Regions from separate parts of the Lactobacillus apis genome, predicted to be linked through region 3. Evidence: predicted binding sites of a transcription regulator. Region 3 holds the regulator's gene; each other region holds the start of a gene.
The links. The regulator HrcA, encoded in region 3, represses chaperone genes, less so after heat shock. The targets are predictions, from matches to a motif close to TTAGCACTCNNNNNNNNNGAGTGCTAA.
Positions count from the first base shown of each region.

Region 1: a site for HrcA is predicted at 5,790-5,816, ahead of groES (co-chaperone GroES). Genes of this name have one in related genera too.
Region 2: a site for HrcA is predicted at 2,951-2,977, ahead of DKL56_RS07650 (ATP-dependent Clp protease ATP-binding subunit). Genes of this name have one in related genera too.

Region 1 covers NZ_CP029476.1:1,141,815-1,151,896, reverse strand. The annotation lists gene rimI (ribosomal protein S18-alanine N-acetyltransferase) at 1-198, shown strand, start outside; gene tsaD (tRNA (adenosine(37)-N6)-threonylcarbamoyltransferase complex transferase subunit TsaD) at 191-1,240, shown strand; gene DKL56_RS05535 (GNAT family N-acetyltransferase) at 1,285-1,689, opposite strand; gene DKL56_RS05530 (PhzF family phenazine biosynthesis protein) at 1,903-2,772, shown strand; gene DKL56_RS05525 (ABC-F family ATP-binding cassette domain-containing protein) at 2,809-4,740, opposite strand; gene DKL56_RS05520 (redox-sensing transcriptional repressor Rex) at 5,040-5,681, shown strand; gene groES (co-chaperone GroES) at 5,862-6,146, shown strand; gene groL (chaperonin GroEL) at 6,164-7,792, shown strand; gene DKL56_RS05505 (DUF969 domain-containing protein) at 7,967-8,635, shown strand; gene DKL56_RS05500 (DUF979 domain-containing protein) at 8,636-9,559, shown strand; gene pcp (pyroglutamyl-peptidase I) at 9,581-10,082, shown strand, end outside.
Region 2 covers NZ_CP029476.1:1,632,749-1,642,830, reverse strand. The annotation lists gene DKL56_RS07660 (alpha/beta hydrolase) at 1-276, shown strand, start outside; gene DKL56_RS07655 (AAA family ATPase) at 273-2,804, shown strand; gene DKL56_RS07650 (ATP-dependent Clp protease ATP-binding subunit) at 3,012-5,111, shown strand; gene DKL56_RS07645 (branched-chain amino acid aminotransferase) at 5,351-6,373, shown strand; gene DKL56_RS07640 (TetR/AcrR family transcriptional regulator) at 6,417-6,974, opposite strand; gene DKL56_RS07635 (sulfite exporter TauE/SafE family protein) at 7,071-7,820, shown strand; gene DKL56_RS07630 (alpha/beta hydrolase) at 7,973-9,055, shown strand; gene DKL56_RS07625 (PTS sugar transporter subunit IIB) at 9,206-9,700, shown strand; gene DKL56_RS07620 (PTS mannose/fructose/sorbose/N-acetylgalactosamine transporter subunit IIC) at 9,703-10,082, shown strand, end outside.
Region 3 covers NZ_CP029476.1:913,199-923,280, forward strand. The annotation lists gene recJ (single-stranded-DNA-specific exonuclease RecJ) at 1-460, opposite strand, end outside; gene lepA (translation elongation factor 4) at 630-2,468, opposite strand; gene dnaJ (molecular chaperone DnaJ) at 2,609-3,748, opposite strand; gene dnaK (molecular chaperone DnaK) at 3,827-5,677, opposite strand; gene grpE (nucleotide exchange factor GrpE) at 5,696-6,277, opposite strand; gene hrcA (heat-inducible transcriptional repressor HrcA) at 6,290-7,339, opposite strand; gene ribF (riboflavin biosynthesis protein RibF) at 7,476-8,408, opposite strand; gene truB (tRNA pseudouridine(55) synthase TruB) at 8,429-9,322, opposite strand; gene DKL56_RS04470 (ribosome-binding factor A) at 9,366-9,728, opposite strand; gene infB (translation initiation factor IF-2) at 9,747-10,082, opposite strand, start outside.

The sequences.
Region 1 (10,082 bases), 230 kb from region 3:
GACTACGCGCAAAAAGCTAACTGCAGTTTTATTAGTTTAGAAGTGCGAATTGACAATGAAAACGCCAAAAAGCTCTATCAGGCTCTGGGCTTTACAGTTAAGTTAGTTCGCCCAAATTATTATCAAGACGTACATAAAGATGGATTGAATATGGTGCTGGATATAACAACACAAAAGAAAGGGATTGACTTTGGATAGTAAAAAAGATATCCGTATTTTGGCATATGAAAGCTCATGTGATGAGACTTCAACTTCAGTTGTCAAAAATGGTCGCGAAATTGAAAGTTTAATTGTTGCTACACAAATTAAGAGCCACCAGCGTTTTGGTGGTGTTGTGCCTGAAGTGGCAAGTCGCCATCATATTGAAGTAATTAGTCAAATTACTAAAGAAGCTTTGGCTGAAGCCAATGCTACTTGGAATGATATTGATGCCATTGCTGTAACTTATGGTCCTGGACTGGTAGGTGCATTGCTAATTGGTGTTAGTGCTGCTAAAGCTGCTTCAATGGCAACAGGTTTACCTTTGATTGGTGTCGACCATATCATGGGTCATATTATGGCAGCCCAATTAACAGATGAAATTGTTTATCCTGCATTGGCACTTCAAGTTTCTGGCGGTCATACTGAAATTGTTCTTTTGAAAGACCCAACTCATTTTGAAATTGTTGGTGACACGAGAGATGACGCTGCAGGGGAAGCATACGACAAGATTGGCCGCGTTCTTGGTGTTAATTATCCTGCTGGTAAAACTATTGATGAATGGGCACATCAGGGTAAAGATACATTCAATTTTCCACGTGCAATGATGGAAGACGACGATTATGATTTTTCTTTTTCTGGACTAAAGAGTGCGTTTATTAACACCTGTCACCATGCGGATCAGATTCATCAAGAATTAAATAAATATGATTTGGCGGCTAGTTTTCAAGCTGCGGTGGTTGATGTTTTGGCTCATAAAACAATCAGGGCAATCAATCAGTATCAACCGAAAACCTTCATTATGGGTGGGGGTGTTGCTGCTAATTTAGGTTTACGTGATCGAATGGAAGCTGAAATTGCTAATCTACCAGAGAATTTAACTCCTAAAGTTATTTTGCCAAGTCTAAAATTATGTGGTGACAATGCAGCAATGATAGGTGCTGCTGCCTATAATCTCTATAACGAAGGTAAATTTTCAGATTTAACTTTAAATGCAGATCCTTCGCTCGAATTACCTTACGCAACAGAAATGTTAAAGTAAAAACAAAAAGACTCAACTTTTAAGGTTGAGTCTTTTTGTTATGGTTAATATTCGTGATAAAAAGCAACTAATTCACCTTGATCACAAGATGAAAAGTCATTTTTTTCATAAAAGGCACGTGTTTCAGGTTCTTCCATTGTCAAAAGCACTTGTTGGCGCACGTGACGAAATTCTTTACGTACTTTATTAATCAATGTTGAGCCAATTCCCTGGTTTTGATACGCAGGTAAAACCAGTAAGTCTTGAATATAAATAATAATCAAGCCATCACCAACGACACGAATTAAGCCGATTAGTTGATCATGATCGAATGCGCCAAGCACATAAAGCGAATTATGGACAGCTTGCTGAAGTAGTTCAGGTTTTTCTGTATATGAAGTCCAGCCTACACTTTGATACAAGTTAATTAGCTGTTTTAGATTAATATTCTTATCGGTTAAAAAATTCATTTTGTTTGTCCTCCTTAATTTATTTACAAATTAAAGAGCAATGCGTAATTTCTCCATTTCATAACCTCGCTTTTTAATTAATGGTATTAGGTAACCTTCATTTTATGAAAAGTGGGTCTAAAAGACAAGATGCTTGAGAACTTAATTAGCTATTCAGCATTTAAAGTTGAAATGTTAAACTAGTTATTTATAAAACTAGTGGAGGATATATTTATGCAACACAATTATGTGGCTTTTAGCCAGGCAGATGTTTTTACCCAAATACCTTATCAGGGTAATCCGGTCGCGGTAATTATTGATGGTGACAAGTTTAGCGATGATGAAATGCAAAAAATAGCGAATTGGACCAACCTTTCGGAAACCACATTTTTATGTTCGCCAACGAATCCTGCTGCTGATTATCGTTTACGTATTTTTACCCCTAAAGAAGAACTATCCTTTGCAGGTCACCCAACGATTGGCTCAGCAAAAGTGGCATTGAATAATGGACTAAAGCCTAAGCATTCTGAATACTTAGTGCAAGAATGTACTAAAGGATTGGTACCGGTTTTTATGAAGCAAGACAAATTATTCTTTGCCTTACCTGAACCTGAAGTAAAACCAATTTCATCAGATTTATTAGAAGCAATTGCTCAGGCTCTAGGGCTTCCAAATATTGATTCAATTAAGCTAGCTAAGGTAGTTGACGTTGGAGCAGTTTGGTACACTTTATATCTTGATACGGTTGAAACTGTTCTTAGTCTAAATCCAGACGACAGCCAATTAGCATCATTATTGCCAAAAGGCACTTCAGGTGTAACTGTTTTTGCCTTGACTGATGGAGAAACGGAAGTTGAAGTTCGGTCATTTGCCCCCAGACAAGGTGTCCATGAAGATCCTGTTTGTGGGAGTGGGAATGGTGCAGTGGCAGTTTTGGTTAAAGAAGAGCACCTATTAGCAAAATCTCACTATCTTGCTAGCCAAGGCCAAAAATGTGGGCGCTCCGGGTTAATTGAAGTTGACTTAGATAATCAAGGTCAAATTCTAATTGGTGGACAAGCTGTTGAGTGTATTAAAGGTCGAATTACGTTACCAGAACGGTAAAAAAAGACATTGCAGGTTTATGCAATGTCTTTTAGTTTATTCAAAATCATCTAATGCAGTGAGAGCTGTTTCCCAGTCATCATTTGCCTTGTCTAATTCGGTTTGAATGTCTGTTAATTTTTCTTGAAGTGGTCCAAGCTTATCAAAATTAGTAGCAATTTCAGGATCAGCCATTTCAGTTTGAATTTCTTCTTGCTGTTTTTCAAGTTGGTCGATTTTTGCTTCAGCAGCTTCTACTTCACGTTGCAACTTCCGTTTTTGTGAATCGCGCTGCTTTTGTTCTTGATAAGAAAGCTTGTTGGCTGATTCATCAGAAGGATTTTCCATTTCTGTTTCATTTTGCTTAACAGGAGCTTCAACCGCAGTATCTGTCGTTTTAGCTTTTTCGTTAAGGTAATATGTGTAATCACCCTCATAAACTTTGGCATGCTGGTCTTTAACTTCAACAATTTTGTTTGATAGTTGATTGATAAAGTAGCGGTCGTGTGAAACGAACAGTAAAGTGCCATCAAACTTTTGTAAGGCTTGTTCAAGTACTTCTTTAGCTTCTAAGTCTAAGTGGTTAGTAGGCTCATCCATTAGCAAAAAGTTGTTATGCTCAAGGGATAAGACTGTCAGAGTCAGCCTGGCTTTCTGTCCACCTGATAGTTGCCCGACTGTCTTATCAATGTCTTTAGCCGTAAAAAGAAAACTTGCTAGAATTGAACGTACATCCCGCTCGGGCATCGTTTTATGGCGATCCCAAATTGTATCAAGCACTGTTTTGGTCGGATCAAGCAGTTGTAATTCTTGATCATAATAACCGATGTCAAGAGAGGCACCATACTTGATCGAACCACCCTTTGGCTTTAATTCCTTCATGACAGTTTTAAGTAGGGTAGATTTACCAATTCCGTTAGGGCCAATTACTGCAACACGATCGCCCTTGTTAACTTGCAAGGAAATATCTTCGACCATGGTTTTGGTTGGATAACCAATGGTTAAGTCACGTAAAATTAATACTTCTTTTCCGGAAGGGCGTTCACTTCTAAAGTTAATTTGAACCTTGTTTTTATGTTTAGGTGGAGTGATCCGTTCCATTTTTTCTAGTTGCTTACGTCGACTTTGGGCACGCTTAGTGGTTTTAGCTCTGGCAATATTCTTTTGAATGAATTCCTCATCCTTTTTAATTTTTTCTTGTTGCCGCTCGTAAGCCTCTTCTTGCTGCATGTTGCGTAACTCACGCTCAGCAACATAGTTAGAGTAGTTTCCCTTAAAAACAGTTAGCTTACCGAATTGCAATTCAAAAATTTGGTTAGCCAAATGATCTAAAAAGTACTGGTCGTGGGAAACAACCAAGATAGCACCAGAATAGCTCTTTAGATAGGTTTCTAACCAGTCCAAAGTATCTAAATCAAGATAGTTGGTAGGCTCATCGAGCAAAAGTAGTGGTGGCTTACGTAACAACAGTTTAACGAAAGCCAATCTAGTTTTTTCACCACCAGAAAGACTACCAATTGTTTTTGTCCATGTTGATTCAGGAAAATTAAAACCATTTAGAATACTCTTAATATCAGATTGATAAGTGTAACCACCTTGTTGCTCAAAGTTAAATTGAAGTTGGTCATACTGTTTTAGCAGCTGCTTATCCTCAGGATGAGCGGCAATTTTTTCCTGCAGAGTTTGAATATTCTGGCTCATTTGAATTAGCGTAGCAAAAACAGTTAACATTTCATCCCAAATGTTGTTTTCTTCGTTTAAACCATTTTCCTGTGCAATATAACCAACGTCGATGTCTTTATTAATCGTGAATTCGCCATGTGTAGCTTCTTCTTCACCGGTCATAATTTTTAATAGGGTAGTCTTACCAACCCCATTTGGTCCCACTAGACCAATTCGTGCATTTGAATCAATTGAAAAATTGACGTTCTTAAATAGTGTAGTAGCGCCAAATTGTTTCTCTAAGTTGTGTCCTTGTGCAATTATCATAATTTTTCACCTAAAAACTATTTTAGCATACACTGCAGTGCGATAGTGGACGGATTATTGAAGGGAGGAAAAAACAAAGTTAGTGAAGATTTGGTAATTATCAATTTGTTAAGGGATGTACAAATAAGTTTTCACTAAGTCAAAATTTTTTTGGAAAAACTGAAATTAGCCCCTTTTTTATTAATTCAAGATTGTGAAAAAAACATTTGCAAATGCTATCAATTTATAGGTAAAATAATACTAATTGATGAGCTAATTCACAAATAACTCTTAGGCAAAATAAGTTGGAGGCTTTTAGAATGGAAAAAATCAAAATACCGACTGCGACTGCGAAAAGATTACCGTTATATTATCGCTATTTAATTATTTTAAATGAGGCAGGTAAGGAAAAAGTTTCGTCGACTGAATTGTCAGAAGCTGTTCAAGTAGATAGTGCTTCAATTAGACGTGACTTTTCATATTTTGGTGCTTTGGGTAAGCGTGGCTATGGATATGATGTAAAGAGTCTGCTTACTTTTTTCAAAAAGATTCTTAATCAGGATACTCTAACTAATGTTGCCTTAGTCGGTGTTGGTAATTTGGGACATGCGCTTCTTAACTATAATTTTAAGCGGAGTAACAATATCCGTATTTCCTGTGCCTTTGATATTGACCCTAAGATTACTGGTAAAATTTTAAGCGGTGTGCCAGTTTACGAAATGAGCGAGTTGAAGAAACAATTAAGTGATCAGCAAATTACTATTGCCATTTTGACGGTCCCATCTGATTCTGCCCAAAGAACTGCGGATGATATGGTCGAAGCAGGCATTAAGGGCATCATGAACTTTACCCCTATTCGCTTATCTGCTCCAACTGGTGTAAGAATTCAGAATGTGGACTTAGCAACTGAATTACAGACATTGATTTACTTCCTTGACTCGGATAAGGGTAAGAATAGCTAGTAATAAACCTAATAATATCAACGTTTTAAGTGAATTAGCACTTTGATGAAAAAAGTGCTAATTTTTCTTGCTTTTTTTTGGAAAAGGGGTTATTATCATATTTGTAAGTTAGCACTTGGGTAATAGGAGTGCTAACCGGCAAGTAATTAAAAAAGAAATTAAACAATAGGAGGGACAAACGTGTTACAACCAATTGGTGATCGCGTGATCGTAAAAGTTAAAGAAGAAGAAGAAAAAACTGTAGGCGGAATCGTCCTTGCTTCAAATGCAAAAGAAAAGCCAACAGAAGGTGAAGTTGTTGCAGTTGGTGAAGGCAGTTATGCTGACAACGGCGACAAGATTCCAATGTCTGTCAATAAGGGCGACGTTGTTCTTTACGACAAGTATTCTGGCACTAATGTTGAATACGAAGGCGAAAAATTCTTAGTCCTTCATGAAAAAGATATTTTAGCAATTGTTAAGTAATCTAAGGAGCGGATATTATGGCAAAAGACATTAAATTTTCAGAAAAAGCAAGACGTTCCCTATTAAAGGGTGTTGATAAATTAGCTGATACTGTTAAAGCAACTATCGGTCCTAAGGGTAGAAATGTTGTTTTGGAACAATCATACGGTAACCCAGAGATTACTAACGATGGAGTAACAATTGCTAAGTCAATTGAATTAAAAGATCACTACGAAAACATGGGTGCTAAGTTAGTAGCTGAAGCAGCACAAAAGACTAACGATATTGCCGGTGATGGTACTACTACTGCAGTTGTTTTAACTCAAGCAATTATTCGTGAAGGAATGAAGAACGTTACTGCCGGTGCTAACCCTGTAGGTGTTCGTCGTGGTATTGAAAAAGCAACTAACGCAGTTGTTGATGAATTACACAAGATCAGCCACACAGTTTCTTCAAAAGATCAAATCGCTCAAGTTGCTTCAGTTTCTTCAGCTTCAAAAGAAGTTGGTGATTTAATTGCTGACGCAATGGAAAAAGTTGGTAATGACGGTGTTATTACCATTGAAGATTCACGTGGTATCGAAACTGAATTATCTGTTGTTGAAGGTATGCAATTTGACCGTGGTTACTTATCACAATATATGGTAACTGACAACGACAAAATGGAAGCTGACTTAGACAATCCTTACGTTTTGATCACTGACAAGAAGATTTCTAACATTCAAGATATCCTACCTTTGTTGCAAGAAATCGTTCAACAAGGTAAATCATTATTGATTATTGCTGATGACGTTTCTGGTGAAGCTCTTCCAACTTTAGTATTGAACAAGATTCGTGGTACTTTCAATGTTGTAGCCGTTAAGGCTCCTGGTTTTGGTGACCGTCGTAAGGAACAATTACAAGATATTGCTGCTCTTACTGGTGGTACAGTAATTACCGAAGACCTTGGTCTTGAATTAAAAGACACTACAATTGCTCAATTAGGTCAAGCACGTCGTATCACTGTAACTAAGGACTCAACTACTATTGTTGATGGTGCTGGTTCAGAAGATGCTATCAAAGAACGTGAAGATTCAATCAGAAAGCAAATTGCTGATACTACTTCAGACTTTGACAAGAAGAAGTTACAAGAACGTCTTGCTAAGCTAACTGGTGGTGTAGCTGTTATTCATGTCGGTGCTGCAACTGAAACTGAATTGAAAGAACGTAGATACCGTATTGAAGATGCATTGAACTCAACTCGTGCTGCTGTTGACGAAGGTTACGTAGCAGGTGGTGGTACTGCTTTAGTTGATGTTGAAGATGCTGTTAAGGGCCTTAAGGGTGACAACGCAGATGAACAAACAGGTATCAACATTGTTTTACGTGCTTTAAGTGCTCCAGTTCGCCAAATTGCTGAAAACGCTGGTGAAGATGGTTCAGTTATCTTGAACAAACTTGAAAGTCAAGATCCTGAAGTTGGTTACAATGCAGCTACTGACAAGTGGGAAAACATGGTTGAATCTGGTATTATCGATCCAACTAAGGTTACTCGTACTGCATTACAAAACGCTGCCTCAATTGCTGCTTTATTATTAACTACTGAAGCAGTTGTTGCAGAAATTCCAGAAGATAAGCCTGCAGCTGATCCTAACGCTGCTGGTGCTGGCGCTCCTGGTATGATGTAATAATTATTTTGCTGATTCAAAAGAGTCGTTCAATTGAACGACTCTTTTTTATTGCTAAGTTTTAGCTTTTCATCTTGACTTTCTCAAAAATCGTTTATGAGAAATTTGACAAAAAATGATAATAATATTAATATGTTTGCTTGTATTATATTTTTTCACAAGAAAGGAAAGCTAATGGAATATTTATGCTTACTTGGCGTTCTAGTGATCGTTGTAGGTTTTGCCCTAGGACTAGACACAGTCGCCGTTGTTGTAATTTCTGCTTTGGTATCAGCCTTAGTATCAGGAATTGATTTTGTTTCGTTTTTACGAATTTTAGGAAAAGGATTTATTGATAATCGAATGGTTTCAATCTTTTTCTTAACTTTGCCAACAATCGGAATAATTGAGAGACACGGTCTTAAAAAGGCAGCAGTTAACTTAATTAATAAGATTAAGAACTTAACACCAGGTAGAATTTTTGATATCTATACTGCAATTCGTGAGATTGCTGCACTCTTTGGTATTTCCCTTCAAGGACAAGTTCAATTCATTGCTCCTTTAATTAATCCAATGGCTCAAGCTGCTGGAAAGGTAAATGGTGAATTGACAGAATTAGAAGTTGACCAAATTAAAGGTCGTGCTGCAGCAAGTGAAAACTTTGGTAACTTTTATGCGCAGAACCTATTTATTGGTTCTTCAAGTGTATTGTTAATTGCCAGTACAATGAAATCGCTGGGTCATCCAGTTGAAACAAACTCTATTGTTATAAACACTTTGCCAATTGCGATAATTTGTTATCTTCTATGCTTAGGTTATAACCACATCTTTGATCAAAAACTAAAGAAAGCAAAGGTAAAATAAATGGAAGCGATAATTAATAATTTCTTGTTGGCTTTTTACATTATTATTGGATTATTCTTTTTGGCTGCAGCGATTGAATCATGGCGTGACCAAACAAATCCAGCTCGTTGGGGCACAGGTTTATTCTGGTTGATTTTTGCCGCACTGTTTGCTCTAGGTCAATGGTTACCTAGTGAAATCAGTGGTGGTTTGCTACTTGTGATTGCTCTGCTTTCACTATTTAAGCAAGTGCGTGTTGGTCATATTAAGGAGCTAAGTGAAAAAGTTGCTTCCGAAACGGTTAGTCGAATTGGCAACTGGATCTTTTTACCAAGTATTTTGCTAGCAATTATTGCATTAGTAATTGCACAATTTACTAAACTTGGCGGTCAAGTTGGTATTGGAATTGCAGCAGTTATTTCTTTAATTGTTGCAATGATTTTAACTAAATCAAATATTAAAGTTGCGTATGAAGATACTCAGAGAATGGTGCGTTCGGTTGGATCTGCCGGAATTCTGCCACAATTGTTAGCAACATTGGGAGTTGTTTTCACTGCCTCCGGTGTTGGTCAAGCAACTTCAAAAGCGATTTCTGGACTATTTCCGGTTGGTAACCATCTATTAGGTGTTATTCTATACTGTGTAGCAATGGCATTGTTTACTGCAATTATGGGTAATGCTTTTGCAGCTTTTGCCGTAATTACAGCTGGTATCGGTATTCCATTCGTGATTGCACAGGGTGGTTCCCCTGTTGTTGTGGCTGCTTTAGGTATGACTGCAGGCTATTGTGGAACTTTGCTAACACCAATGGCAGCAAACTTTAACACTTTGCCTGTTGCATTAATGGAAATGAAAGATCCACTAGGTGTAATCAAACAGCAATATCCAATTGCATTAATTATGTTGCTTGTTCATATTATCTTGATGTACTTCTTAGCTTTTTAGTAGTTAGAAAAGAGAATGAAAATGAAAATTTTAGTAACAGGTTTTGATCCATTTGGTGATGATAAAATAAATCCTGCAATCGAAGCCGTTAAACGGTTAGACGATGAGATTGCTGGTGCAAAAATTATTAAAGTTGAAATACCAACGGTTTTTGGTGATTGTGCCGATGTTGTGCATGATGCGATTGAACAACATCAACCGGATTATGTTTTAAACATTGGTCAAGCTGGCGGCCGTTATGCGCTAACTCCAGAACGAGTTGCGATTAACTTTGATGATGGTCGAATTGCTGACAACAAAGGTTATCAACCGATTGCGACACCAATTCATGAAGATGGTCAGAATGCGTACTTTACCCAATTGCCTGTTAAGGCAATGGTTAAAGCAATCCGTGAAGCTGGAATTCCTGCATTGGTTTCAACAACAGCGGGTACTTTTGTCTGCAACCACATTATGTATCAAGTTCAGTATATGATTGATAAGGAATTTCATGACCTTAAAGCTGGTTTCATGCATATTCCAT
Region 2 (10,082 bases), 720 kb from region 3:
GAAAGCTTGAAAGTCTACTCGTTATCTGGTGGTAAAAGCTATGAATCGGATGGAATTGTGCCAGAAACTAGTGTTGCCGCAGGTAAGTTTATTTTTCAAAAACAGGTCAAATCTTACACGGCAATGACGGTCACTGGCGAAAAGGCAGACCACTCGGATTTACCACAAAATAAACAGGTAATACAAGCCATTCGGGAGTACTTGCTAAAAAAACCTGATCGACCTGGGAGACCAGAGAAAAATTTAAAGCCAAGAAGAAGGAGAAGTAATCGATGAAATATCATGAACAGCCAACTAAGATTGAAGTTATCGGTGGCAAAGTTAATAACTTAAAGAATATTAATGTTGATATCCCACTACATAAGTTCGTGGCAATCTCAGGCTTGAGCGGTTCGGGGAAATCGAGTCTCGCAATGGGGATTCTTTATTCAGAGGGAGCACGACGTTATCTCGATTCACTTGCAGCTTATACTAAAAGGCGGATTAGTCAGGTCGGTAGGGCACAAGTGGATGAAGTACGTCATATTCCTTCTGCCCTTGCTTTGCGCCAGCGCCCAACTGTTCCTGGAGTTCGGTCAACCGTAGGCACAGTAACAGAGGTTTTTAACGTTCTACGTTTAATTTTTTCACGCTTAGGATCACCTGTATGTCCTAATGGTCATAGACTAGCGCCAACCATTAAAATTGCTGAAGCGATGGACTTAACTGGAGAGGCAATGGGACGTGTTACTTGTCCAACCTGCGGTGTTCAGTTTTATGCTTTTAGTGCTGAAGACTTTGCTTTTAACTCAGATGGTGCATGTCAAAAGTGTCAGGGGTTAGGAACCGTTGAACAAATTGACGATGATAAGATTATTGCAGATGAAAATCTATCATTGGAAAATGGCGCAGTTGCCACATGGCAAATCCCCGGAAGAAATTGGATGTGGCGTATTGCCCGTGAGCTAGGTGTTCGGACAGATGTTCCATATAAAGAATTGTCCGAGGATGAAAAAGAAATTGTTTTACACGGTGAGGAACGGAAAATACCAGTTGATATTCCAACTTCGACTGGGCGAGTTTATCACCTTGACGCACTTTATGAAAATGCCTATAATGCTGTCGCAAATTCACGCAAAACGACTAAGTCCGAACGCGGCTTAGAAAGAATCAACTCTTTTTATCGGTTCAAGCCTTGTCCACGCTGTCACGGTTATCGGATTGATCCAAGTCGTTGGAATCAGTTGGTGGCAGGGAAGAACATCATCGAGGCTGAAAAACTTACGCTAGGTGAACTAGCAGACTATTTAAAGAAAATTATGGCATGGCTTCCAGCAGACATGCATGATTTAGCTGAAAACTTAACTGGTGAACTGATGCATCAGGTTAAACCATTACTAAAATTAGGTCTAGACTACTTAAGCTTAGATCGTCAAGCTAATAGCTTATCTACTGGTGAATTGCAACGGATTCAGCTTGGTCGGACCTTGAGGACAGAGACGACGGGAGTGCTCTATGTTTTGGACGAGCCATCTGTTGGACTGCATCCAGATAATGTTGCCGGCTTAATTGAGGTCTTCCATGAGCTCGTCAACCAAGGTAATTCGCTTGTTGTTGTTGACCATGAAACTTCTATTATTGAGGCAGCTGATTGGATAATTGAAATTGGTCCTGGTTCGGGTTCAGAAGGTGGTCAAATAATTGCGCAAGGATCCCCGAAAGAAATTGAGCAAACTAATGCTTCATTAATAGGGGAATATTTAACTGGGGATGCACCGTTATATGTAAGAAAAAGTGCTAAACCTGATGATCTTTTTAAAGATGGCACAATTGCTTTAACTGTTAATAAACGCTTCAACTTGAAAGATTTCCATGCTGAGATACCAGTCGGACGCCTTACTTCTGTTACAGGCTTTTCCGGTGCTGGAAAAACGACTTTGATTCTAGACTCACTTTTACCAGCTCTGAAGGCTGAAAAAGAAGGCAGTGCTAAACCTGAGTGGGTGACTAGTCTTACAAGCAATGGCATCAAAAATGTGATCAGCGTCGACTCGTCACCCGTTGGTAAAAACCAACGTTCCACGGTAGCAACATACACAGACATTATGGATAACTTACGTAAGTTATTTGCCCAGCAGCCGCTCGCTAAAAAGTTGAAATATCGTGCCTCCCATTTTTCATATAATAATAAAGAAGGAGCATGTCCGGCATGTGGAGGAACTGGGGTAATTTCGCTTGATATTCAATATTTACCGGACATGGTGGAGACATGTTCTGTATGCGGCGGGCATCGCTTTAATCAGGACGTTTTAAGAGTTAAATGGCATGATTTAAGTATTGCGGATGTGTTAGATTATTCAGTTGATGATGCATTGAAAGAAAATCTTTTTGGGGATGAACCAAAAATTGCTAAGACGATTGAAACTCTGCATGATATGGGCTTAGGATACCTTCACTTAGGAGAATCAACGCCAGCATTATCAGGTGGAGAAGCGCAACGATTGAAATTAACCAGCCATATTCACCGCCAACAAAAGGGCAGCCTCTTTGTTTTCGATGAGCCAACCGTGGGCTTGCACCCAAGTGACGTTAGAACGTTGCTGCAGGTTTTTCAAAAATTGTTAGACCAGCATGCAACAATCATTACAATTACACATGACCTCGATATTATGGCCAATAGTGATTATATGATTGACATGGGTCCGCGTGGCGGATTGAACGGTGGAAAAATAATTGCCTGTGGGACACCTGTGGATATTTCACACCAGAAAGATAGTTTAACGGCAAAATATTTGCGTGAGCACATAAATTTATATCAAAAATAACCCAAAATCTAGGCCTTGTAGCAGTCGTAAACACGATTACTGCAAGGTTTTTTGCTACAAAAGAAATTTCACAAATAAAATGTGGAAAAGTTTTGCAAAAAGGTTGCATTCTGTGGATAACCTGTTAGAATATTATATGTAAGCAATTAGCAGTCGAAGATGTCGAGTGCTAATTACAAATTTTATCCTATAAAGGGGTGCATATTTATGGCATATTTTGACAACGAATTTGATAATTTATTTAACGAACTTAACAACTCTTTCTTTAACGATGATAATAATGGCTCTATCCCAGTTCACTATTCAAGCATGAACATTTCTCCACAAGGAATTAATCAGAGCGAACAAATGCCTGGTCAACCAAAAAAGGAGAAACCAATTGGTGTTGACTTGGTTGAACAAGCTAAAAACAATAAATACGATCCGGTAATCGGTCGTGATGAGCAAATCCAAGAAGTAATAGAAATTTTGAGTAGACGTAAGAAGAACAATCCAGTTTTGGTAGGTCCTGCGGGAGTTGGCAAAACTGCAATTGTTGAAGGTCTAGCTCAAAAGATTGCTCAAGGTGATGTTCCTGACAAGATGAAGGACAAGCACATTATTGCAATTAATATTAATGACATGGTTGCAGGTTCAAGTCTACGTGGTAGTTTTGAAGAGCGCCTGAAGAAAGTCATTGACGAAGCAAAGAAGAATCCTAACATCATTTTGTTTATTGATGAAATTCATAACATTGTTGGTGCTGGTTCAACAGATTCTGAAAACAATAGTGGTGATGCCGCAAACATTTTGAAACCTGCTTTGGCAAGTGGCGACTTAAACTTAATCGGTGCAACTACAACAGGGGAATACCGTAGAATTGAAAATGATGCTGCTCTAGCACGCCGTTTCCAACCAGTCCAAGTTCCAGAACCTTCAACTGATGTAACTGTTAAAATCCTGGAAGGGTTAAAGAAGAAATATGAAGACTATCACCACGTTAAATACAGTGACAGTGCTTTGCGTTTAGCAGTTGAATTGTCACAACGGTATATTCAGGGACGTTATTTACCTGACAAAGCAATCGACTTAATGGATGAAGCCGGTGCTAAAAAAGGTCTCGATAGCGTTCCAAGTGATGAAGCCACTCTGAAAAAGAGAATTAGCAGTCTTGAAAGAGAAAAAGCAGAAGCAGCTAAAAATGAAGACTATGCAAAGGCAAGCGACTTGAAGAAGAGAATTGAAAAACTTCAAGAACAGGCCGAGCATATTGATGAAACTGCAACACCAAAGGTAACTGATCAAGATATCTACGCTTTAATTGAAGCTAAGACCAAGATTCCAATGAGCGAATTACACGCTAACGAAAGTCAAAAGAATCTCAACTTAGCAGAAAAATTGAAGAAAGCTGTTATTGATCAGGACAATGCTGTTGATGTTATTACTGATGCAATTGCTCGTAAGCAAGTCTTCAAAGATAACAATCGTCCTACTGGTTCGTTCTTGCTAACTGGACCAACTGGTGTAGGCAAGACAGAATTGGCTAAACAACTTGCTATTCAATTATTTGGTGGTGAAGATCATCTAATTCGGCTTGATATGTCAGAATATCAAGATCAAATGGCAGTTAACAAGTTAATTGGTTCAGCACCTGGCTACGTTGGTTACGGTGAAGGCGGACAATTAACTGAAAAAGTTCGCCACCAACCTTACAGCTTAATTCTGTTTGATGAAATAGAGAAAGCTAACCCACAAGTCTTCAACGCATTATTGCAGATTATGGATGATGGGCGTTTAACAGATGCTCAAGGCAGAACTGTTTCCTTCAAGGACACAATTCTAATTATGACCTCAAACGCTGGTTACTCTGACAACTTGTTAAAAGATGGCAAAGTGGATCACGATAAGATGATTAAGGCCTTAGAAGCATACTTCAGACCAGAATTTTTGAACAGATTAGACGCAATTGTGCCATTTAATTCATTGACTGAAACTGACATGACTAAGATCATCGACATTTACCTAAAGAAGATGTCACATGTCTTGGCAAAGAAAGATGTTAAAGTTGAAGTTTCTGATGATGCTAAAGCTTACTTCGCTGAAAAAGGTTATGACAAGAAATTTGGTGCACGTCCTCTTCGTCGAGTAGTTGAACAAGACATGGAGACGCCAATCGCTAAATTATTGCTAAAAGAGCCAGATACTAAAGAAGTTAAATTTACTGCTGATGATAAGCATGTTTATCTCAATGGTGAAGTAATTTTAGATATTGAGCCAAAAGCTGATTCAAATGATGAGCAAACTGAAGCTGAAGAAACAAAAGAATAATCGTTGCTTAAAAGGCATTCCGAAAGGAATGGCTTTTTTGCTTTATAAACTTTTTTACGAGTAAATAAGGTGGTGTTTCACGTGTGACATTTTTGACGGAGAGACTCTTAGAATTAATCTTTGGAAAGCTGTTGACAGTAGTAAAATTATGGTTTACATTAGTTAACAATTAAATAATAATTAAAAGTTAAAAAGAGATTTTTAACTGAAGTTTTTAAGGAAAAAGTAGGAGCATTGCTATGAAACAAAAAGTAGAAGACCTTGACTGGAAAAATTTAGGCTTTGTTTATCGCGATTTACCATATCGTTATGAAGCCAAATATAAAGACGGCGAGTGGCAAGAAGGAAAATTGATTGAAGATTCTACTCTTGTTCTTTCCGAGGGTGCAGAAATTTTGCACTACGGTCAAGAAATTTTTGAAGGACTGAAGGCTTATCGTAGAGAAGACGGTAAGATTAACTTGTTTCGTCCCGATGAAAATGCGCATCGATTTGCGTTATCTGCTGAGCGTTTGGCAATGCCACCATTTCCAGAAGATCGCTTTGTTGAAGCCGTTAAGCAAGTAGTTTTAGCAAATAAGGAATATGTACCACCTTATGACAGTGGCGCAACACTATATTTACGTCCTTTCATGATTGGAACATCTAATGTTTTGGGTGTTCAAGCTGCTGATGAATATACCTTCAGGATTTTTGCTGTTCCGGTTGGCGCATATATTAAGGGGCTTAACCCAGCAGATTATATTGTTAGTGAATATGACCGTGCTGCTTATGCTGGTACGGGTCAAGCAAAGACCTCTGGTAACTATGCCAGCAGTTTGCTGCCATCAGTTGAAGCTCATAAAAATGGCTTTGCGGATTGTTTATACCTTGACCCACGAGAGCACAAATATGTTGATGAATTTGGTGGCGCTAATTTTTACGGTATTACCCAAGAAGGTCAATTTGTTACACCAAAATCTAAATCAATCTTGATCTCAATTACCAAGAGGTCACTGCTGGAACTAGCTAAAAAGCAGGGCTTAAATCCAGTGGAAAGACAAATCACTTTAGAAGAAGCCTTTAACATGAAAGAAGCTGGAGCTATGGGCACTGCGGCTGTTATTTCACCAGTAGGTTCGATCACTTATGAAGGTAAAAAGCATGTCATTTACAGTGAAACAGAAACAGGTCCTGTAACAACTAAGCTTTATAATGAGCTAGTTGATATTCAATATGGAAAGCAAGAGGGACCAGAGGGCTGGGTCCAAACAATTGATTAATTAAAATAGAAAAGGTGCCGAGATATCAAATCTCGGCACCTTTTTAATTGGCAATGTTCTTTAGAACCTGTTCTAACATTTTTGGAAAACTCTTATCAGCAGGTAGTGATTTATCCGCAAACCAACCAGTTCCAACATTTACAATATCGCCGATAGTTAAATCACGAAGATAGCGACTAGCAAGCAACTGCTGTTTTGGATCTGAGTATTCAGTAGCCAATAGTTGATTTATCAAAGAGCGTAGCTGCTCAAAGGCTGCAGTTACTTCGGGATAAGCATTAGTCCGAGGCATTTTTAGAACTAGCTGAGTTAGTTTGAAATGCTTAAGTGCAAGTGAGCGGAACTCTGTAGCCAAAGCGATAATGCCCTTGATTCCTGTTTGCCCAAAGATTTTTTGTTGAAGTTGCTGACTTACTTGGTTGATAGCCCAAGCAACGACACAATAGCTTAATTCTTGTTGATTAGAGAAATAACTATAAAGTGCTTGTGAGCGTGTACCTAATTGTTGGGCAACTAGCGAAAAACTTAGTTCACTGCCTGATTCGATTAAAGAAACGCTAGTTTCAATGATTTTTTGTTTGGATAAAATTTGACGTGGCATTATTAACCTCGAATAGACTTGACTGTTACAATGTGTAAACTATAATTACATATTGTAAATATAGTTTAGTGTTTAATATTTAAGAAGGCAAATATAATGAAAATTTTTCTATTATTGCTAATCGGTTTGGTGATAGGCACTCTTGTTATCCTGTTTGGTGGGGGTGGTGCCGCAATTTATTTGGGAATATTAACAGGTTTATTTGGCTTAAAAGCTGCAAGTGCCTCGGCAACTTCATTAATGACTGCTTTACCTTCATTAATTATTGGCGCATGGAGCTATTATCGTCAAGGAAAAATTAATACTAAAATTGGCAATCAAATGTTATTGGCAGCAATTCCTGCTGTAATAGTTGGTGCACTCTTATCAAAATATATTCCTGCTAATTTGTACAAATGGTTGATAGGCATAGTCTTAATTTTACTTGGTATCAACATGCTCATCCAAAAGAAAAATAAGACTTCGGATTCAATGCATAAGCAAGGCCATGCCAGATTGCAGGCAAGTTTATTCGGGATTTTTGGTGGACTAATGGTCGGTGTTGCAGGAATGAGCGGAGGAGCTGTAATTATTGCTGAACTGTTTTTGCTTGGCTTAAAGGACTTTCAGGCAACAGCAACCTCAACTTATGTTTTAGTATTTATGACCGCTACAGGTGCACTGTTTCACATTGCAGGAGGTCAAGTAGATTGGGCAGCCGGACTACCATTAATGATTGGTGCATTAGTAGGAGCAATCATTGCTCCTAAATTGGCGCAACTACTGGCAAAAACAAAGATCACAAAGTATATGAAGCCAACTACTGGGGTGTTATTAATACTGCTAGGTACTAAGTCTTTACTATAAAAAATCTGGGAAGCGCTTTCCAAAATAGTACAGATGTGCTACTATAAATTTACATTCAAGTTGGATCGTAACAGTTTAGAAACTGGCGAAACCGAAAAAGTATGCATAATTGTATGCTTTTTCGGTTTTTTTGAGCAATAAGGAGAGTAGAAATGGAACAAAGGCAGTATTCTGAAGAATTAATAACTGAACTACAGAAAAATGCAAGAGTAGAAGTTATTAACGGAGTAGAAGAATTAGTTAAACCGGTACCAGGTCAAAAGGGAGAAACAAGGTTAGATATCGTTGACCCACATGTCAAAACAATTATTCAGAAAAAAATGAGTGAAGGAATAGGTTCTAAACCATTTTCATTAAATTTTGATCGAAACCGACCTGAAAATATTACTTATGATTTAACAACAAGTGAAGTGAGCGAAGAAGAGCAACTAGTAGAAGTTGATCATGACCATTACGTCGATACTTTTGTCTTTAAAGCTGAGCATGCTAATAAAGCTAACCCTATTTTGGTTTATTTCCATGGAGGAGCTTTTATGACAGGCAAAATTGAAGAATTCGGTAAGCAAATGAAGTATATTGCTGAACAGGCACAAGCTACCGTTATTTTTCCGCAGTATCGATTGGCACCGGAAAATCCTTATCCAGCAGCAATTAATGATGCTATGGGGATTATTAAGTGGGCAAGTGAAAATCACGAACTACTTGGATCAAATAGTGAAAAATTAGTTTTGGCTGGTGACAGTGCGGGAAGTAGCCTAATCAATTCATGCATTGTTTTAATGAAAGATACCTCAATTATCGCTAGAGCAGTGGAATTATATCCTGCTATTGATAATGATATGAAACCTTATTATGATTGGAGCAAATTTGACGTTTGTCCTGAGGATGAACAGTATGCAAAAAATAGGGTTTGTCGAATGCTTAATTCTATTGATAATTTTGAAAAAAATTATTTACACTACAAGATAGATCCAAGGGACGAAGTAGTAGATTTCTTTAATGTTAGAGACTGGAGCAAAATACCACCAATAACTTTTATTTTAAATCAATATGATTTGATTACATTGGTGGCAGAAGAATTTATAAAAAAGGCACTAGAGCACGACGTACAGTTGAATGTTATTAAATATTTAGGGTGTGACCATGGAAGTCTCAACTTTTTTGGTTCGGAACCGCAGGCAGAAGACATGTGTATCGAGATTGCTAATATTATAAAAAAGCGCTTGCATGATTAATGTATAGCTGATAATATAATAAGCGAAAAATATGAATAACGGATCGTAACAGTTTAGAAACTGGCGAAACCAAAATAAGGATTATTAGCACGGACTTTTGCAGTGTTAAGGATTATTATTTTGGTTTTTTGTTTTTTAGGAGGAAAAATAATGGCAATTGTAGGAGCAAGAATTGATAACAGATTACTTCATGGTATTGTTGCAACTAGTTGGGCACCAGATTCAGGAGCTACAAGAGTAATGGTGATTGATGACAACGTGGCAGATGACCCGCAAAAAAAGCAGGCAATGAAATTGGGACGTCCTTCGGGAATGGCTGTATCTATAATTTCTAAGCAAACTGCTCTAGATAACTTTAAGAATCATAAATATGATCGGCAAAAGGTTTTCATCATTTCACAGACGCCAGATGTTTTTCTTGATCTCCTTAATCAAGGCGAGGACCTGAATGAGCTCGTGTTAGGCGGAACATTGACCTTTGATAATGCAATAAAAGTGACTAAGAGGGCTTATATTAAGCCTGAGCAGGAGAAAACATATCAGGCAATTATTGATAAGGGATGCAAAGTAATCTCTAAATATGTTCCACAGGATGACAGTGTAGATGTAGCTAAAGTTTTACGTAATAAAAAGGCTGGTGCTTAATTATGGGGTTTACAATTTGGCAAGTAATTTTAGTCACTATTTTGGCTTATATACAAAGATTAGATTTTGAAACAACACAAATAGTTCCAATGAATTATATGTTCTGGTCCTGCATTGTAGGGGCTGTATTGGGCGACTTTCAAATGGGACTTGTTGTTGGAGCAACCATCCAATTAATGTCATTGGGAGTTGCTGCCCTAGGTGGTAGCTCTGCTCCGGATTATGCGGTTGCTGCAATGATTTCGACTGCTGTTGCAATTGGTACTGGAAAAGGTATGGCAGCAGGACTGGCATTAGGTGTTCCAGTTGGAATGATTTGTATTCAGTTAGATGTTCTATTAAAGATTCTCAACTCATTTATTACTAATAAAGCACATGAATT
Region 3 (10,082 bases):
GAGACTTAGCGTAAGCTACCTCTTCAACCCCTGTTATCCCATTATCTACAGTAATAATTAAATTGGTTCCGTCTGCAACGATTTTTTCATAAGCTGCCATATTGGGACCATAACCATCACGGAAACGATTAGGAATGAAAAAATGAACATCTGCACCTAAGATAGCAAGGGTTTCCATCATAATACTGGTTGCAGTAATGCCATCAGCATCGTAGTCACCATAGATTGTTATTTTCTCTCCGTTGTCAATTGCATCATTGATTCTTGCAACTGCTTTATCCAAGTCGTGCATTAAGCTGGGATCCGCTAAGTCTTCTTCTGTTGCATTAAACCAAAAATTCAGTTTTTCATCAGTGTTAATACCACGTAAAGAAAATAATTTTGCCTCAGTATTGCCAAGTTGGTATTTTTCAACTAGTTCAGGAGCTAGCTCTTCTCCTGTGCGCTGTTTCCAATCTATCATTAAATTAATTAAGCCTTTTTCTATTTACACTTATCTTTATCTGCTTGATAAAAAATACCAGATTAAAACTGCGACGCCATTATCTGATTATATTCTAAAAATACATAAGGATTAATATCCATCAGATAATAGAGTCGCAGCCTTGCTTATTTTGTTAAACAATTTATTATTTAGAGTTTAAATCGTCATCATTCATTCGTAAGACAGCCATGAAAGCATCTTGTGGTACCTCTACACGACCAACGGCTTTCATTCGTTTCTTACCACGTTTTTGCTTATCTAATAACTTAGCACGACGGTCTGGGTCACCCGTGTGAATTTTCCAGGTAACGTCTTTTCGATAAGGCTTAATTGTAGCTCGTGAAATAATTTTTGCACCAATTGCTCCTTGAATATCAACTTCAAAATTTTGCCGCGGGATCAGCTTCTTAAGCATAGAGGTCATCTGACGTGCACGATCTTGTGCCTCATCCCTATGCGCAATAAAACTCAATGCATCAATTACCTGCTTATTAAGCAAAATATCTATTTTAACTAAATCAGTTGCACGATATCCCGTAATTTCATAATCAAGTGATGCATAACCTTTAGTCGAAGATTTCAAATCGTCAAAGAAGTCATAGATTATTTCAGCAAGTGGCATATTGTAAATCACATTGACACGGTATTTATCAAGATAATCCATTGTGACAAATTCGCCACGCTTACGTTGACAAAGTTCCATTACTGGTCCGACAAAATCGTTTGGAACCATTACTTCAGCCTTAACATAAGGTTCTTGAACTTCCTTATATTCTCCTGCTGATGGCAAATCGGCTGGATTATCAATTACTTTGGTTGAACCATCATTCATAATTGCATGATAATCAACCGAAGGCGCGGTCATAATTAAATCCAAATCAAATTCTTGTTCTAACCGTTCTTGAACCACATCCATGTGTAGTAAGCCAAGAAAACCACATCTAAATCCAAATCCCAAAGCAGTTGAAGTTTCTGGTTCAAATTCCAATGCAGCATCATTTAACTGCAGCTTTTGGAGAGCTTCTTTTAAGTCGTCATATTTAGCATTGTCAACTGGATACATACCAGAGTATACCATTGGTGGTATTTGCCGATAGCCAGGAAGAGATTCTGCAGTGGGCTGTTCAGCTGAAGTAATTGTATCACCCACTCGTGTCTCTCGAACAGATTTAATATTAGCCGTTAAGTAACCAACATCACCAGCAATCAATAAATCTTTTTTAACTGGATAAGGGCTTGAGACACCAACTTCAGTAACTTCATACTCTTGATCGGTATTCATAATCTTAATCTGATCATCAGGTTTTACTGTTCCCTCTTCTATTCTAACGGAAAGAACTACGCCTCGATAATCATCATACTTTGAGTCAAAAATTAATGCTTTAAGAGGAGCATCTAAGTCACCTGACGGAGCAGGAATATCCTTTACGATCCGTTCAAGTAATTCGTCAATTCCCTGTCCAGTCTTACCAGAAACCTCGGCAGCGTCTGAAGCGTCAAGACCTAGCATTTCAGTGATCTCTTCCTTAGCCTGCTCTGGATTTGCGGAAGGTAAGTCAATTTTATTGATTACTGGCAAAATTTCCAGATCGTCATCAATTGCTAAATATGTATTAGCTAACGTCTGTGCTTGAACCCCCTGAGAAGCGTCTACAACCAGCAGTGCTCCTTCACAGGCGGCCAAAGAACGCGAAACTTCATAAGAAAAATCGACGTGTCCTGGTGTATCAATTAAGTGGAAAATATAGTCTTCACCATTTTTAGCATGATACTTAATTTCTACGGAGTTCATTTTGATGGTAATACCACGTTGACGCTCAAGTGGCATGTCATCCAGCATTTGATTTTTTAATTGTCGTTCCGAAACTGTATCAGTCAGCTCTAAAATTCGATCAGCAATTGTTGATTTTCCGTGATCAATATGTGCCACAATAGAAAAATTGCGAATGTGTTCTTGATAATCTTGTAATTTTTTAATATCCATAAATTGCACCCTTTACTCTATCTTTCCTATTATAGCAAATTCGCTAAAAGGGATAAAACTTTTAATTGCCATCTCAGCTAATCTTTTAATCCCGCTTAAACAAAAAAGCAACAAGTTATTAAACTCATTGCTTTGATAGTTTATTGTAATTTATCTTTTAAGCGTTCAAAGAAACCCTTCTCCTGTGGGGTAATTGATCCTCCACCGGCTTTGACAAATTCAACCAGTGCTTCTCTTTGCTTTTCATTAATTGACTTAGGAATCTGAACCTGAACCGTGGTTACTTGGTCACCATTACCGTTGCCACGTAAGTATGGTACACCTTCACCATGTAAAGTGAACTTCTTATTTGGCTGAGTACCAGCTGGAATCTTCAACTTCTTTTCACCATGGACGGTTTTAACGTTAATTTCATCACCCAAAGTAGCTTGTGCAAATGAAATCGGTACTGTTGTATAAATTGTGTTACCACTACGTTCAAATTCTTTTGAAGGCTTAATTCGATAACTGATGTATAGGTCCCCGTAAGGTCCACCATTTTTACCAGCTTCACCTTGACCTTCATAGCGCAATTGTTGGCCATTATCAATGCCTGCAGGAATATTAACTTCAATCGTATTCTTGCCATCAACAACACCATTACCATGACATGTCTGACATGGATGCTCAATAATTACACCACGGCCATGACACTTGTCACATGTCGTTTGTCTTCGTACAACACCAACTAAAGACTGTTGCGTAATGGTCATATAACCAGTTCCTTGACACTTGTCACATGTTGTTGGATGTGTTCCTTTTTCAGCGCCACTACCCTGACAAGTTGAACAGGTTTCGCTACGAGTATATGAAACCTGAGTCTTCTTACCAGTAATTGCATCCATAAAATCAATGGTTAAAGTATAATCTAAATCTTCGCCCCTAGTAGGTGCAGTTGGATCAACATGTTGCTGACGCGCACCATTACCAAAGATATCACCGAAAATATCGCTAAAGTCACCAAAACCACTGAAGTCACCATAGCCCTGACCTGCTCCACCGCCAAAGCCACCTTGACCATTTACACCAGCAGAACCAAATTGGTCATACTGTGCGCGCTTTTGTTGGTCATGAAGAACTTCATAAGCTTCATTAATTTTCTTATACTTTTCTTCAGCACCTGGCTCATGGTTTATATCAGGGTGATACTTTTTAGCTAATTTACGGTAAGCAGAGTTGATTTCTTTATCACTGGCATCACGACTAACACCTAGCACGTCATAATAATCTTCTTGTGCCATCTAAAAGCTCCTTACTTTACAAAAGAAAAGAACTACTATTGCGGCAGTTCTTTTCTAATTTATTTAATTATAAACCCTTTACTTGTCTGGGTCTACTTTATGAAATTCACCTTCGTCAGCAGAACCACCTGTTGAATTGCCATCTTGTGAACCAGGGTTTTGAGGACCAGCTTGGCCTTCAGCACCTTGAGCACCACCATTAGCTTGGTAAAGCTTAACAGCCAAGTCTTGAGCAACCTTAGATAATTCATCCTTCTTGGTCTTCATTTCGTCCAAGTTGTTATCTTTTTGAGCCTTCTTTAAAACTTCAAGAGCATCTTTGACTTTCTTAGTATCTTCTTCAGATACTTTATCCTTAACATCTTCCAAAGTCTTTTCAGTTGAGAAGATTAATTGGTCAACTTCGTTACGAAGATCAACTTCTTCTTTCTTCTTCTTGTCTTCTTCAGCATGCTCTTCAGCTTCTTTTTGCATCTTTTGAATTTCTTCATCAGACAAACCAGATGAACTCTTGATAGTAATCTTTTGTTCCTTACCAGTACCCATATCCTTAGCAGATACGTTAACGATACCGTTCTTGTCGATATCGAAAGTAACTTGAATTTGAGGAACACCACGAGGAGCTGCAGGAATATCTGTTAATTCAAAACGACCTAAAGTCTTGTCATCTGCAGCCATTGGACGTTCACCTTGTAAAACATGAACATCTACGGCTGGTTGATTATCAGCAGCTGTTGAGAAGATTTGACTCTTTGAAGTTGGGATAGTTGTGTTCTTTTCGATCAACTTAGTGAAGACACCACCCATGGTTTCAATACCAAGTGAAAGTGGAGTAACATCAAGTAAAACAACATCCTTAACGTCACCTGAAATGACACCACCTTGAATTGCGGCACCTAGGGCAACAGCTTCATCAGGGTTAATTGAGTGATCAGGGTCTTTGCCAGCCCATCTCTTTACAGCTTCTTGAACAGCTGGAATACGAGTTGAACCACCATTTAAGATAACTTTGTCAATGTCATTTACAGTTAAATCTGCATCCTTTAAGGCATTATCAAATGGAATCTTTGTACGGTCAACCAAATCAGCAGTTAATTCATCAAATTTAGCACGAGTTAAATCTGTTTCAAGGTGAAGTGGACCTGATTCGCCTGCTGAGATGAATGGAAGTGAGATGTGAGTTGAAGATACTCCAGATAAGTCTTTCTTAGCCTTTTCAGCAGCATCCTTTAGACGTTGCAAAGCCATCTTATCTTTAGAAAGATCAACACCATTTTCATCCTTAAAGTTTTGAACTAGCCAATCGATAATCTTGTTATCAAAGTCGTCACCACCAAGGTTAGTATCACCGTTTGTTGACAATACTTGGAAGACGCCATCACCTAATTGCAAAACTGAAACATCGAAAGTACCACCACCAAGGTCGTATACTAAAACTTTTTCATCTTCTGCATCTTTATCAAGCCCATAAGCAAGTGAAGAAGCAGTAGGTTCGTTGATGATTCTCTTAACATCTAAACCAGCAATCTTACCAGCATCCTTAGTTGCTTGACGTTGTGCATCATTGAAGTATGCAGGAACTGTAATAACAGCTTCAGTAACCTTTTCACCTAAGTAGTCTTCAGAAAACTTCTTAATGTATTGCAAAATCATTGCTGAAATTTCTTGAGGAGTATAAGCTTTATCACCAATTTTAACTTTGTAGTCAGCTTCGCCCATGTGACGCTTGATTGATGAAATTGTGTTTGGGTTGGTGATTGCTTGTCTCTTAGCAACTTCACCAACTTGAATTTCACCATCTTTAAAAGCAACAACAGATGGAGTAGTACGATTACCTTCTGGGTTAGTAATAATCTTAGGTTCTTTTCCTTCAAGAACTGCAACTGCTGAGTTAGTAGTTCCTAAGTCAATACCGATAACTTTTGACATTAATAATCATCCTTTCAATTATTGAGCAACAACAACCATTGCTGGTCTTAATGTGCGATCTTTATATAAATATCCCTTTTGTAGAACCTGAACGACATGATCTTTTTGATCATCGGATTCAGCTGCAACAGTCTGAACTGCTTGATGTAAGTTCGGATCAAACTGTGCTTTTTCAGCATCAATCTCGCTAATTCCATGATCCTTCATGGCTTTAACAAGCGCATCCAAAGTCATTTGAACACCCTTTTTAAGTTGACGCGAAGCCTCATCATCTACCTTAGTTTCCAATGCTCTTTCTAAATTATCCATCGCTGGTAAAATATCTTTAGCTAAGGATTGTGACTCATACTTAATCAATTGAGCACGTTCATTGTTGTAGCGATTTTGCATATTCTGCATTTCCGCTTGACTACGAAGGTACTTGTCTTCTAGTTCTTTTTGTTCTTCTTTTATTTTTGCTAATTCTGTTTCAAGCTTCTTCGAAGTCTCAGGTTTCTTACTTTTATCTGTAGTATTAGCCTTTGTATCAGACTTTTTTTCTTCAGCTTTAGTTTGATCTTTGTTTAGATCTTTTTCACTAGCATATTTTTCTTTACTCACGGCTAACCTCCTTTATTTGAATCTACCATAATACTCAAGTAGTTTCTTAGCAAGTTCATTTCTAAAATATTCCAAAAGACCAATTACTTGCGAATATGGCATATTGTTAGGACCAAGTAAAGCAATTACGCCTTTACCATGTGAACCAACACTATATTCCGCAGTGAGCAGGCTATAGTCCTTAAGTAAATCACTTGGCAAATCTGAACCCATACTAACACGAATTGGATACTTACCACTGTCTGAGTTCATACATTGATCAACCATATCTGAAATCAAATCATTGTGATCAATTAACTCATAAACAGAGCGTAAACTTGAGACATCATCCAAAGAAGTATTATTAAGTAAATTAATCTGACCATCAACATACATTTGCTCACTTGTAGCATCTTTAATGACGTCTTCAACCAACTCAAGTAAGTCACTTGCATGAGAATTAGCAAGCTTCTTACCCAAAGTTCGATTAAGCAAAGATGATGTAACCTCATTTAGCGTTTTGCCAATTAACTCATCGTTAATCATTCGGACTGCTTTTTCAATTTCATCACCACTGATGTTACGTGGCAAGTTATAAACTTGGTTGTGAACATCACCATCACTAGTAACTAAAATTGCCATCACTTGTCTATTAATTAAAGAGACAATTCTAAAACCAGTTATTGTGATATCATTATTTTCTGGCCCTTCTGCAAAAGCTGTGTAATTAGTCAAATCAGATAAAATCTTTGCTGCTTCTTGAACAATTTCATTAACTTGATGAAATGGTTGATCAAGTTGACTAACAATTCTCTTGTAAACAGAGGATGGTATCTTAAGTGGCTCAAGCAAGTTGTCTAAATAGTACCGATAACCGTCCATCGACGGAATTCGTCCACTTGAAAGATGTGTTTTTTCAAGAAGACCCTTATCTTCAAGCACAGCCATTTCATTTCGAATTGTCGCACTTGAGACTTTCATCGGTAACTGATTCATCACTGTTTTTGAGCCAACAGGATCATGCGTCTGAGTAAAATCATTAATAATTGTTTTTAAAATTAATTCTTGACGTTCGGTCAACATAAATATCGCCCTCACTTTTAGCACTCATACTTTTTTGGTGCTAACAATTATTATGATACTAGCTTTTAGCAGAATGTCAAGCTGAGTGCTAATTTTTCCGCAATTAATTTTAACTTGAATTACTGTTTAACTAAAATTAACTTTGCTGAGCAAAATAAGCCTTAATTTCGGTCTCGTCTGCTTCCATTTGTTTCTTTAAATCATCCAAATTAGCAAATTTAATTTCACCACGTGTATACTTGTACCATTTAATAGTCATTTTTTTGCCATAGGCCTCTTCATCAAAGCCAAATAAATTTGATTCAATTAAAACTTTTTTTCCATCGCCGATAGTTACATTGTATCCAACACTAGTCATTGAATCATACCAATGCCCATCAATCTTTGTTTTTGTGGCATAAACACCAATTTTTGGAATAACCTTATTATCTTGCCAAACCAAATTAGCAGTTGGAAAACCGAGCTTATGCCCGTTGCGCAAACCATGACCAATTTTTCCAGACATCATATATGGAAAGCCAAGAAGTTCATTAGCTAGTTCCATGTCACCATTAACAATGGCTTTTTTTATTTCAGTAGAACCAATTTTTTGTCCACCATATGACTGCTGTGGCACATTGACGATATCGAATCTGCCTTTAGCAAACTTAGAAAAATTTTCCATATTTGCTACGTCTTTTGGACCATATGTATAATCAAATCCGGCTACGGCTGTATCTGTTTCAAGTTTTACAATAATTTCATCAACAAACTGTTGAGCACTTAACTTACAAAAAGCATCACTAAAGTGCATTACCAAAAGATAATCGACATTCAATTTTTCCATTTTGTATGCTTTTTCGTCTAAGCTATCGATATAGCTAACATCTGCTTTTTGATAAACTGACTTGGGATGACGGTCAAATGTCATCACTGCAAGAGGAAGCTTTTTCTCAGTTGCTTTTTCTCTAGCAGTTCTAATTAAATGTTGATGACCACGATGTACGCCATCAAAAAAGCCCAAAGCAAGCACAATCTTAGTAGGGAAAATATTCTCCTTAATTGGATAAGTTAAATGGATAATTTGCACAATAAAGCCTTCATTTCATCTTATTGGTTTTGTAATAGCATTAAAAACGGATGATACATATGGTCATCCTTTTCGTATATTGCTTTAATGCTATTATTGTACCTTAACGCAACTTTTTTTGCATTCGTTTTCAAAACTATTGCATTACCATTTTTCACCTTAAGCCATTGCGGATCATTCAAGTTGATACTTTCATAATCCTTGAAAAAGGCATCAATTGGTTGAATAAAATCGGCAATCTTTTCCGGTGCATTAATTACTTCATCCAATTTAACTGCTTGGCTCAAATCAAAACCTGAACTAGCAGTTCTTCTCAATGATTCCATAACTGCAGGAACATTCAATTCAGTTTTAAGATCGTTGACCAGAGACCTGACATATGTGCCCTTACTACATTCAATCTGAAAGTCAAAACTTTCCTCACCTTTTTCCTTATCAAAGGTTGGATCATTTTTAATATCATATTGATAAACTTGCACCTGCCGCCTTGGTCGCTCTACTTCAATACCAGCACGGGCATATTCATATAAATGCTTACCATTAACGCGAACAGCAGAATAAATTGGCGGAACCTGTTCAATTTCTCCCACAAAGCTTTGCATTGCTTGTTGGATAGCTTCCTTTGAAATTGGGGCTGTGATTTTTTCACTTTCTAAAACTGTCCCACTTACATCATAACTATCAGTCGCATAACCAATAATTCCTGTGCCTTCATACTTTTTATTCTGTGTGTGCATTAATTCAATTAGCTTAGTAGCTTGGCCAATTGCAATTGGCAGTACACCTGTCACATCTGGATCTAGTGTACCAGCATGACCAATTTTTCTGATATGTAATGCTTTTCGCAAATGATAGACAACATCAGCACTTGTCATGCCTTTATCTTTGTCGATTACTAAAATTCCGTTTATCATATTTTCCTATTCCATAAAAAAAGCGCTCGCAAGCGCTTCTTAATTAATTATTGCGATCCTCATCTTGCTTCTTTACTTCAGCAATCAAACGGTCAATCTTACTACCATATTTAACTGAATTATCGCGTTTAAAAATCAGCTCAGGAACTTTATAGACTGTCAACACTTGTCCTAACAGGTGTCTCATCATCCCTTTTGTTTTTTCTAAACCAGCTGCAGCTTCCTCTTCCTTTTTAACACTTTCAGAAAGAATACTGTAATAAATAGTTGCATATGATAGATCATTAGTGCATTCAACTGCTGTAATTGTAACATCACTTACACGCGGATCACGAATATTTTTCCGCAAAATTTTAGTTAATTCACGGAGGATTTCTCCTTCAACACGACCTACTCTGTGTTTCATGTTTTCCTCCTAGTTAAACTAGTTGTTAGGCTTTACCTCTTGTTGCTCAACGGCTTCAAGTTCATCGCCTACTTTAATATCATTGTAGCCTTCTATGGTTAAACCACAATCAAATCCTTGCTTAACAATTTTGGCATCATCTTTAAAGTGTTTCAGAGAAGCTACTTTACCTGAGTAAATAACCACGCCATCACGTATTAAGTTGACATCAGCATCACGAGAAACGTAACCTGAATCAACAAATGCACCGGCAATTGTACCAACCTTTGAAACCTTCCAAGTTTCACGAACAGTTAGATTACCAACAACCTTGTCTTCGTATGTTGGTTCAAGCATACCTTGCATAGCGGCCTT